3 regions of the Phyllobacterium sp. SB3 genome follow, and region 3 is predicted to be linked to each of the others. Evidence: riboswitches for the same ligand, from Rfam matches in the RefSeq annotation. Region 3 holds a riboswitch; each other region holds the start of a gene.
What was found. Region 3 has a riboswitch for cobalamin ahead of ABKW30_RS12045 (aromatic ring-hydroxylating dioxygenase subunit alpha). Riboswitches for the same ligand answer to the same signal wherever they lie in the genome.
Positions count from the first base shown of each region.

Region 1: another riboswitch for cobalamin. It lies ahead of bluB (5,6-dimethylbenzimidazole synthase); the one in region 3 lies ahead of ABKW30_RS12045 (aromatic ring-hydroxylating dioxygenase subunit alpha).
Region 2: another riboswitch for cobalamin. It lies ahead of ABKW30_RS01175 (TonB-dependent receptor); the one in region 3 lies ahead of ABKW30_RS12045 (aromatic ring-hydroxylating dioxygenase subunit alpha).

Region 1 is NZ_JBDYKI010000003.1:436,324-439,596, forward strand. It holds gene ettA (energy-dependent translational throttle protein EttA) at 1-641, shown strand, start outside; gene ABKW30_RS13275 (molybdenum cofactor sulfurase) at 758-1,366, shown strand; cobalamin riboswitch at 1,392-1,585, shown strand; gene bluB (5,6-dimethylbenzimidazole synthase) at 1,631-2,374, shown strand; gene ABKW30_RS13285 (DUF2293 domain-containing protein) at 2,307-2,624, opposite strand; gene ABKW30_RS13290 (metalloregulator ArsR/SmtB family transcription factor) at 2,753-3,273, shown strand, end outside.
Region 2 is NZ_JBDYKI010000001.1:233,511-236,783, forward strand. It holds gene ABKW30_RS01175 (TonB-dependent receptor) at 1-1,741, opposite strand, end outside; gene ABKW30_RS01180 (hypothetical protein) at 1,768-1,959, opposite strand; cobalamin riboswitch at 1,916-2,133, opposite strand; gene cobF (precorrin-6A synthase (deacetylating)) at 2,206-2,979, opposite strand; gene ABKW30_RS01190 (hypothetical protein) at 2,976-3,239, opposite strand.
Region 3 is NZ_JBDYKI010000003.1:180,459-183,731, forward strand. It holds gene ABKW30_RS12035 (SDR family oxidoreductase) at 1-66, shown strand, start outside; gene ABKW30_RS12040 (L-fuconate dehydratase) at 76-1,353, shown strand; cobalamin riboswitch at 1,547-1,745, shown strand; gene ABKW30_RS12045 (aromatic ring-hydroxylating dioxygenase subunit alpha) at 1,856-3,097, shown strand; gene ABKW30_RS12050 (hybrid-cluster NAD(P)-dependent oxidoreductase) at 3,103-3,273, shown strand, end outside.

The sequences.
Region 1 (3,273 bases), 260 kb from region 3:
CTTTCAAGCTGCCACCCGGTGGCATTGTTGGGATTATCGGACCAAATGGCGCCGGTAAAACCACCCTGTTCAAGATGATCACCGGTCAGGAAAAGCCAGACTCCGGCTCCATTCGCGTTGGTGAGACAGTCAACCTTGGATATGTAGATCAGAGCCGCGATCATCTGAAAGCTGACAAGAATGTCTGGGAAGAGATTTCCGGCGGCACTGACATCATCAAGCTTGGCAAGCATGAGATGAATTCCCGTGCTTATGTCTCGGCGTTCAATTTCAAAGGGACGGATCAGCAGCAGAAGGTTGGAAATCTTTCCGGTGGTCAGCGTAACCGTGTTCACTTGGCCAAAATGCTTCAGTCCGGCGGCAATGTTCTTCTTCTTGACGAACCGACGAACGATCTGGATACGGAAACCTTGGCAGCCCTTGAGGACGCGTTGGAGAAATATGCAGGCTGCGCCGTGATCATCAGCCATGATCGCATGTTCCTCGACCGCCTTGCGACACATATCCTCGCCTTTGAAGGCGACAGCCATGTCGAGTGGTTTGAAGGCAACTTCGAAGACTATGAGAATGACAAGATTCGGCGCCTTGGTCCGGATAGCGTCAATCCCAAGCGTCCCAGCTACAAGCCATTGACCCGCTGATTATCTGGGAGAGCCGAGAGGCTCTCCCATCATTCATTATGACGTTGGCATCAGACATATTTGCTGGATTTGACGAGTGATTTTTCTAGAATGCAGAAAACTCCTTGGAGCAAACAATGACTGATCTGTTCGGCCATCAAGATGAAATACTTCCATCACGCAAAATCATCGGGCGTGTGAACGGGCTGTTTGAGGCGCTTGAGAATGACTTTGTTACGAAGCCCACGAATTCGCTGGAGCTAACATTTGAGGGTATCGTAGGTGACTTCCATGCCGGTCCAACCCGCAAATCTGGTGGTCGCGAACCTTGGTATCCGCGTGGAACAGTGATGCGCAATGAGCGGCATCTTTCAATTCTCGGTACTGACGAGCTTGAAGAAGTTGCCGCCGGTATGGGCTTGCCGGAACTTAAAGCCGAATGGATCGGCGGGAACATGGTCATTTCCGGTATCCCGTCACTGTCCATGCTGCCGCCGAGGTCTCTCATGTTTTTCGAAGGTGGGGTTACCTTGAAGGTCGACGGACAGAATGCTCCCTGCAAGATTGCTGGTCGTTCAATCGCTGCGCATGCCGACACGCCTGATGAGACCACGACTGCGCTGGATTTCGTACGTGTGTCAAAGCGCTCGCGTGGCATCGTGGCCTGGGTTGAAAAGCCCGGCATTATACGCGCTGGCGAAAAAGTCGACATTCGCATTCCCGAACAATGGATTTACAGAGCCTGAGGCTTGCGCGACAAGTTTTTTCGTGGCGAATAGAAACTGGTCCGGTGCCCGCAATTGGAAGATTGCAGGAGAATCGGGAAGCCGGTGAAAATCCGGCACGTGCCCAACGCTGTAACGGGGATGATTGCGCATTATGCCACGGTGGCCGAGAGGCTGCAGGAAGGCGCGCAGTTCAGTTGAACCTGAGTCAGAAGACCGGCCGGACCTCATAGCCCAAACTGCGCGGACAGCGGTGAGGGTTTCAAGCGTTGTTGGGAGCAAACAATGCACGAGATTTCGCAAGGCCTAGTCCAAGCTGCTAATTTTTCTGATGATGAGAGAGCTGCCGTTTATAAAGTCATTTATAACCGCCGTGATGTCCGCGATCAGTTTTTGCCTAAACAAATCGATGACAACGTTTTGATGAGATTACTTGATGCGGCGCATCATGCGCCTTCCGTTGGCTTTATGCAGCCTTGGAACTTCATTACTATTCGGGACGTGGCCCGCAAGAAGCAGGTGCATCAAGCTTTCTCTAAAGCCAATGAAGAAGCGAAGGCCTTGTTCGAGGATGATCGCCAGGCGCTCTATGCTTCCCTCAAACTTGAGGGCATCCTCAAAGCGCCAATTAATTTATGCATTACATGCGACCGCACGCGCGGTGGAAAGATCGTGCTTGGCCGCACGCATAATCGCCAAATGGATATTTACAGTACTGTGTGTGCTGTCCAGAATCTTTGGCTTGCAGCTCGTGCCGAGGGCATTGGGGTTGGCTGGGTAAGTATATATCACGATAGCGATATGCGCCAAATACTGGGTATTCCAGATCATATCGAGATCGTCGCCTACCTATGCCTTGGCTATGTCGAAGAGCTTTTTGATGTACCGGAACTGGAGAAAAAGGGCTGGCGCAAAAGGATTCCGCTTCAGAACCTGATATTTGAAGAAGGCTGGCGTGGTTTCAACTCGGGTCTTCCTCATCTGGATCGAGAAGACGTGTCGACCGCCATTCCGTCAGCTTGCGATTGATTGCCTCAAGGACGAAAAAGCGGGCTGACTCCTTATCGTAACCTTCGTCGCGAAGTGCGTCATAGTCTGTATGCTGGTGTCGCACATGGGCGACCGCCGCGAGCCAGATAGCAATAGGCGGCGGCAAGGTTTTCATGTGGGGTGCGCCTGCAGCTGCACGTATCGGTTCCGAATCCGAGTAGGGAACAGCGGGTAAAAGCAGTGTCAGCGCTTTGTTGATGGAACGCTGACGGTTCGTTCCTGCACTCATTGATAGCTCTCTTGTTTGATTCTTCCATCTATTTCAGACACGCCAGAAATTGTCGTCAATGGCAAATAGTTCTTGCTAAATTATCCGTCATGACATAAACATATCTTTATATCTTTTGAGGATTGATTATGGATCGGCACAATCTTAATCTGGACCTGATGGTTGATACATTGAAAGCGGCGGCTGAACCCAGCCGGCTGCGTATTCTTGCCCTGCTATCACGTGGCGATCTCACAGTTTCTGATCTTACTTCCATTTTGGGTCAATCCCAGCCTCGCGTTTCACGTCATCTCAAATTGCTGTTTGAAGCAAGCCTGATTAACCGCTACCAGGAAGGTTCGTGGGCCTATTTCCGTTTGGCGGAATCCCTGATCGTCGGGGATATTGCCCGTTCCCTGCTGGATCGTCTGGATTGCTCCGATCCTCTGCTGGAACGCGATCTTGAACGTCTCTCTTCCGTGAAGCTGCAGCGCCGTGAACGTGCGGCCGCCTATTTCAGTGCAAATGCTTCGAGTTGGGATGCGATCCGCTCTCTGCACGTTCCGGACGGCGCTGTTGAAGAGGCTCTGACCAAGATCGTAGGTACACGGCCCTTTCAGGCAATGCTTGATGTGGGAACAGGTACAGGTCGTCTGCTTGAGCTTTTTGC
Region 2 (3,273 bases), on a different contig from region 3:
CCTCCATCTTGCCATTGAATGTAACTTCGCCAAAAACCCGGGCACGATCTTCATAGAATGTATAGGCCGCATTCAATGAACCCGAATGCTTTGGACGGCGCACCTCTTCCCGGCCATCCGGGTCGGTTGCGTCCGTGTAGGTGTAGGTCGCTGTCGTGGTAAAGCCGTTCATCAAATTGACGGTCGCCGACACCTCAACACCCTGACGGCGGCTCGTGCCATTCTGGTTAATTGGCGTAGCCACAGGCGCATATATCGTGACGATTTCGTCGGTAAGGTTTTGGTGGAAATAGGTTACGTCCAACACAAGCCGATCATCAAAAAAGCTCTGCTCAACACCGATATCCCAACCAAGGCTCTTTTCCGGTTTTAAATCCGGATTGCCCAGATAGGTGGAAGGAAAGAAGCCGAACTGCTCATAAAATGTCGGGTTAGTCACACCTGTTCCGACCGAACTGTGCAAACGCGTTCCCCATCCGGGAATTTTCCAGGCAGCGCCAATGCTGTAGGTCGAAGCATCCTTGAAACGGTCGTTACCATCATGCCTTACAGCGGCATTCAAATAGAGCTGGTCGTAAAATTCGCCCCTGTACTCCCCCACGAATGAATGCGTCGTGCGATCATGTTTGTCGAATTGCGATGAGCTGGAAGAGTCAATCTTCGATGCTTTTTGCTGGAATGTCTCACGCTCACCCTCATAACCCGCTGTCAGCGTGTGCTTCGCCTCGGCAAAGGACGGCGTTTCGAACGTATAGCTTGCCTGATAGGAACCAGAGAACCTGTTGCCGTCATTTCCGGATTCGTAATCGCCATCCTTGAAGTATTCGCGCTTGGTATCTCCATCCTTGATACGCGCCTTCTGAACCAGCGCTCCGTCAAGAGAGGTCCACGTGATCCCCAGCGAGCCCAGCAATTCCTCAGTTGATGTCTGATTATCACTATCGATGGGCAATCCTTGGAAAGGCGAGCCGTAATCGCCCTCGCGATCATAATCACTTTTGCGATTAACGTAACGGAATGTACCGTCAAGAACGACATCCGGCGTCAGGTCGATCTTGAACTTGCCATTGATCGTGCCGTTACGGTCACCATCCTTTTCCGAGCCGAAACGGGAAACATTGAACCCGTCATTCTGACGCCATGCGCCCGACAGCGAGAAGTCGTAATTCTCCTTGCCACCCTGCAGAAGCACACTGCCCAGCCATGTCCCGTCCGTGCCTGCCTCAGTGCGTCCGCTCACCTTGAAACCATCGCGCGAGCCGCCCTTGGTGATGATATTGACAACACCAGCCAAGGCATTCGATCCCCAGAATGCACTCTGCGGTCCGCGCAAAACTTCGATATGATCGATATCCGCTACCTGCAAACTGCCGAAATCAAACTCGCCATTGCCGGTCTCACTCGCTTCGATACCGTCAATCATCACAAGCAGATGGTTGCCCTCTGCACCACGTACACGCACCTGCGTCACGCCGCCATAGGAACCTGTTCGTGAGACAGCGAAGCCCGGAACCTGCCGTAACGCATCCGCTACGTAACGGGTCTGGTTTTGCTCAAGCTGCTCACCGGTTATGACCGTATAGGCGCGGCCCGATTTCTCCGCCTCGATTTTCGACTGGCCAAGATCGATATAGATCGGATCAAGCTGGATGGAGCCATCCGCGCTGGTCGTCTCCTGCGCTTTTGCAGCGCCACCCAGAATAAGGAATGCGGCCCCCACAAGACCTGCCTGCTTCAACATGTTCGCCCCCACGGCTTGCCAGCATGTTACGGGCTGGCGATTGCGACTGAACCGCGAACGGGGGAAAATGATGTGTGGACAAGAACGCCAATCACCCATCGCCCTGCAAGCGGCAACACTTTTTCAAATGTCACCGCGTTCATAGCGACCGCGCCGGAACACACCCCGTGCTCAGGCTTGGTGACCGGATCTGGCAGGTCTCCTGACTTCCGGATCATTGCAAGCTCTTCCGCCTTCCCAATCGCGCCGTTGCGCTTTCAGTGGCATATGGAAGACCGCTTCCCGGTTACAGTTGCGGGGGCAGCCACGGATTAGGCCCCGAAATGGGTCATCCTCACCGTGTTCCCTTTTAATCCGCATATAATTGCGGAACCAGTTCCATATTCTGGATAGCAACTGTGCAGGAACCGGTCAATCGCGATACAATTTTAGGGCGGGATAGACTGCGGCAGAACATCCGCCTTTCACTCTTCGACTTCCTCAAACGGCTTCTTGAGCAGATAGGTATCCATGATCCAGCCCTTTTGAGCACGGGCCACATTGCGCAATCGCTCGATATCATCCACGACCTCGCGTAGCTTGCCAGACATGAGAATCTCATCCTCGGTGCCGATATAGGCGCCCCAATAGATATCGACATCCTCATGGAGATTCTTGAAAGCCCCCTCGCCGTCGAGCATGACCACGACGCTTTCCGAATTATTCGGAAAGCCTTCCGCCAGCTTTCGCCCTGTCGTGATGGTGATCGACTCGCCTATGCGATTGAGCACGACCTTGTGCTTGGCCGTCAGCGCCTGAATGCTGGTAATGCCGGGAATGACATCATACTCGAGTTCGAAATTGCCCTTGGCGTTCAATCTGTCGAGAATACGGATCGTACTGTCATAGAGCGATGGATCACCCCAGACGAGGAAAGCACCGCATTCATCGTCGCCCAGCTCCTCCATGAGAAGATGTTCATACGTCGCCTCAACCTTGTCATGCCAATCGGTGACACTCGCGCGATAGGTGGATGAGGGCTTTTGGCGGATCGGCGTTTCAAAATCCACCATGCGATAATCGGGATCGGTAATGAACCGCTCACAGATTTCACGGCGAATGCGCGACAATTGCTCCTTCTCCGCACCCTTGTCCGGAATGAAAAACACATCGACCTGATTGAGAGCGTTGACAGCCTGTATGGTGACGTAATCCGGGTTGCCAGCGCCAATCCCGATAATGAGCACCTTGCGTTTCACTGGGCCGCACGCGCAACCGGCGTCGCCGCCAGTCCCTGCTTCTCTTCAATCAACGCACAAAACAGATCATGCAGCCGTTTCGCTCCTGCGTACTTGCCCGCATAGGCTTCAAGCTTGATGACCTCGCTGCTCGCAGCAGCCACGATATCGACGCCCCGCGGGCGGGACAGCAGCCATGCGAAGAACACATCTTCCGGTGCACTGGATGCATCCACGGCAGGCGGATTGTTGTGTTGGCTTGTACTGGCGCCGAGAGACATGCTTAACCCCGATTGCTGGGGGCAAGGGTCGAGC
Region 3 (3,273 bases):
TACCTTGCGGGTGCGACCTACACGACGGGACAAGCCTACAATATCGATGGCGGCTGGACAGTTTAGGAAAGACCGATGACCCGCATTACTGATCTTCGCGTATTCGACATCCGTTTTCCTACATCGCAAAGTCTGGATGGTTCGGATGCGATGAATCCTGATCCCGATTACTCAGCTGCCTATGTGGTGCTGGATACGGATGCCGGGCTTTCCGGTCATGGGCTGACCTTTACCATCGGTCGCGGCAATGAAATTTGCTGTTTGGCAATCGAGGCGATGAAACATCTTGTCGTTGGCCTTGAACTGGACTGGGTAAAGGAAAATCCCGGCAGGTTCTGGCATTTCATCACCGGCGATAGCCAGCTACGCTGGATCGGGCCCGATAAGGGTGCAATGCATCTGGCGACGGGCGCAGTGGTCAACGCCGTATGGGATTTGCTGGCCAAGGAAGCAAAGAAACCAGTCTGGCAGCTTGTCGGTGAGATGACGCCGGAGGAAATCGTCAACATCGTTGACTTCCGCTACCTGACTGACGTTTTGACCCGTGAAGAAGCTCTGGAAATTCTGCATAAGGCAGAAACCGGCAAGAAAGAGCGTATCGAAACGCTCAAGGCTGAGGGTTATGCCTGCTACACGACTTCGGCAGGTTGGCTCGGCTATTCGGATGAAAAGCTGCGACGTCTCTGTCAGGAAGCTATCGATGCGGGTTTCAATCACGTCAAGATGAAGGTCGGGCGTGATCTTGATGACGATATCCGGCGCCTCACCATCGCGCGTGAGGTCATCGGCCCGGATCGTATTTTGATGATTGATGCCAATCAGGTCTGGGAAGTGAATGAGGCGATTGACTGGGTGAACAAGCTCGCCTTCGTCAAGCCATTCTTCATTGAGGAACCGACAAGCCCTGATGATGTGGCGGGACATCGCAAAATTCGCAAAGCTATCCATCCGGTCAAGGTTGCGACAGGCGAGATGTGCCAGAACCGTATCATGTTCAAGCAGTTCATTGCGGAAGGTGCCATTGATGTGGTGCAGATCGACAGCTGCCGCATGGGTGGGTTGAACGAAGTGCTGGCCGTGTTGCTCATTGCGGCAAAATACAATCTGCCTGTCTGGCCGCATGCGGGCGGTGTGGGCCTATGCGAATATGTGCAGCATCTGTCGATGATTGATTATATTGCCGTTTCCGGAACGAAAGAGGGAAGGGTGATTGAATATGTCGATCATCTCCACGAACATTTTGTCGATCCCTGCAACATTCAGAATGCGGCCTATATGCCACCTTCACTGCCAGGCTTCTCGATCGAGATGAAGCCCGAATCGATCAAACAATATCTGCATCGCGATCTATAACCGTGTTTTCTGCTCAACCATCGCTTCGGCGATGGTTGCTGCCAGTGAATTTCAGGTCGCAATTGGCGTATCCAATCAAGGTTGTGGACAAGCTGCGCCGTTCTGGCACATCAGAACCTGCGCCATTTTGGCCGTGTCGTCTTGTGTAAATGCGATGTCGTTTCCGCACCTATTCTTTTTTTCAAGCGAGTGCTTTTATCAGGCTACTTGAGGTGCCGCTTTCTAGGGAAGGTGGAGAATTGGGAAGCCGGTTTAATCCCGGCGCTGCCCCCGCAACGGTAGTGGAGTGAAACGCGGCAAAATAGCCACTGGAACAGGTTTCCGGGAAGGCGCCGTGAAACCCTTTAGGGAACTCCAGAGCCCGGAAACCAGCCACAAGCGATAACACCGACTGATCGCGGTGGGCGATCAAGGAGCATTGTTTTGTATGGGTAGCCATACAGGCGGTCTTCTCCGTCACCACCAGTCAGTTCTTTCGCAAATGAGATGGCGAGGACACGACATGGACGCACATAGTGAACTGCTCCGGAATTTGAAACACCGGAAACCGGGCTACGGCCTAGAGCAGGCTTTTTATTCCGATCCGGACTATTTCCGGTTGGATATGGAGAATATCTTTTATCGCGATTGGCTCTTCATCGGCCATGACTGCGAAGTGGCGCGACCTGGCAATTATTTCACCGTGCAGATTGGCGATTATCCGGTTGTTATCGTCCGTGACCGTGAAAAGAAAATCCGGGCTTTCCACAATTCATGCCGTCATCGCGGTTCGCGCGTTTGCGCCTCAGAGCGAGGCAGCTCGGCAAAGCTTGTTTGCCCCTACCACCAGTGGACTTACGAACTGGATGGCCGGCTGTTGTTCGCGCGCCAGATGGGCGATGATTTTGATGCCAGCCAGCACAGCCTGAAGACAGTGCATTGCGAAAGCATCGGCGGTTACATTTTCATTTGCCTTGCTCCGATAGCACCGGATTTTGCAGCAACACGCGCGTTGATTGAGCCTTATCTCGCTCCGCATCGTCTTGGCGAAACCAAAGTCGCCTTCCAAAGCTCCATCGTCGAAAAGGGAAATTGGAAGCTGGTTTGGGAAAATAACCGCGAGTGCTATCATTGTGCCGCAAATCATCCTGAACTCTGCAAAACCTTTCCGGAAGCGCCAAGCGTGACCGGCGTTCAGGGTTCCAAGGATGATCCGGAAATCGTGGCGCACTGGGACAAGTGCGAAGCGGCCGGTCTGCCAAGTGTATTCCGTATTGATGAAAATGGTCAGTTCCGTGCAACGCGCGTGCCGCTGCTGCACGAATCCGAAAGCTACACCATGTCAGGCAAACGCGCTGTCGCGCGTCAGCTCAGCGATGATGTGAGCACACGGCAAATCGGTTCACTGCTGCTTTACCACTACCCGACAACATGGAACCACATTCTGGGTGATCACGCGATTTCCTTCCGGGTTCTCCCGCTGAGCCCCACCGAAACGCAGGTAACGACCAAGTGGCTGGTGCATAAGGATGCTGTCGAAGGCGTCGATTATACCATCGATGAACTGACACATGTTTGGCTCGAAACCAATGATCAGGATCGCCAGATCGTGGAGGAAAATGCCTTTGGCATCCGTTCACCTGCCTATGAGCCGGGCCCATATTCGGTCGAGCATGAAGGCGGCGTACTGCAGTTCCTCGAATGGTATTCCAACACCATGGAAACACGTCTCGACGGCGGCAAGCGACTGAGCAAGGTAGCATAGTGAATATGGGCATTCCTCAAAAATACCCGCATCTCGATCAGATGCAGCCATGGAACGACCGGCTGCATCTGCTGGAGTGCCTGTCAGTCATTGAGGAAGCGCCCAATGTGAAGACCTTCACATTCCGTTCAGACAATCAGAACTGGTTCCGGTATGAGCCGGGCCAGTTCATGACT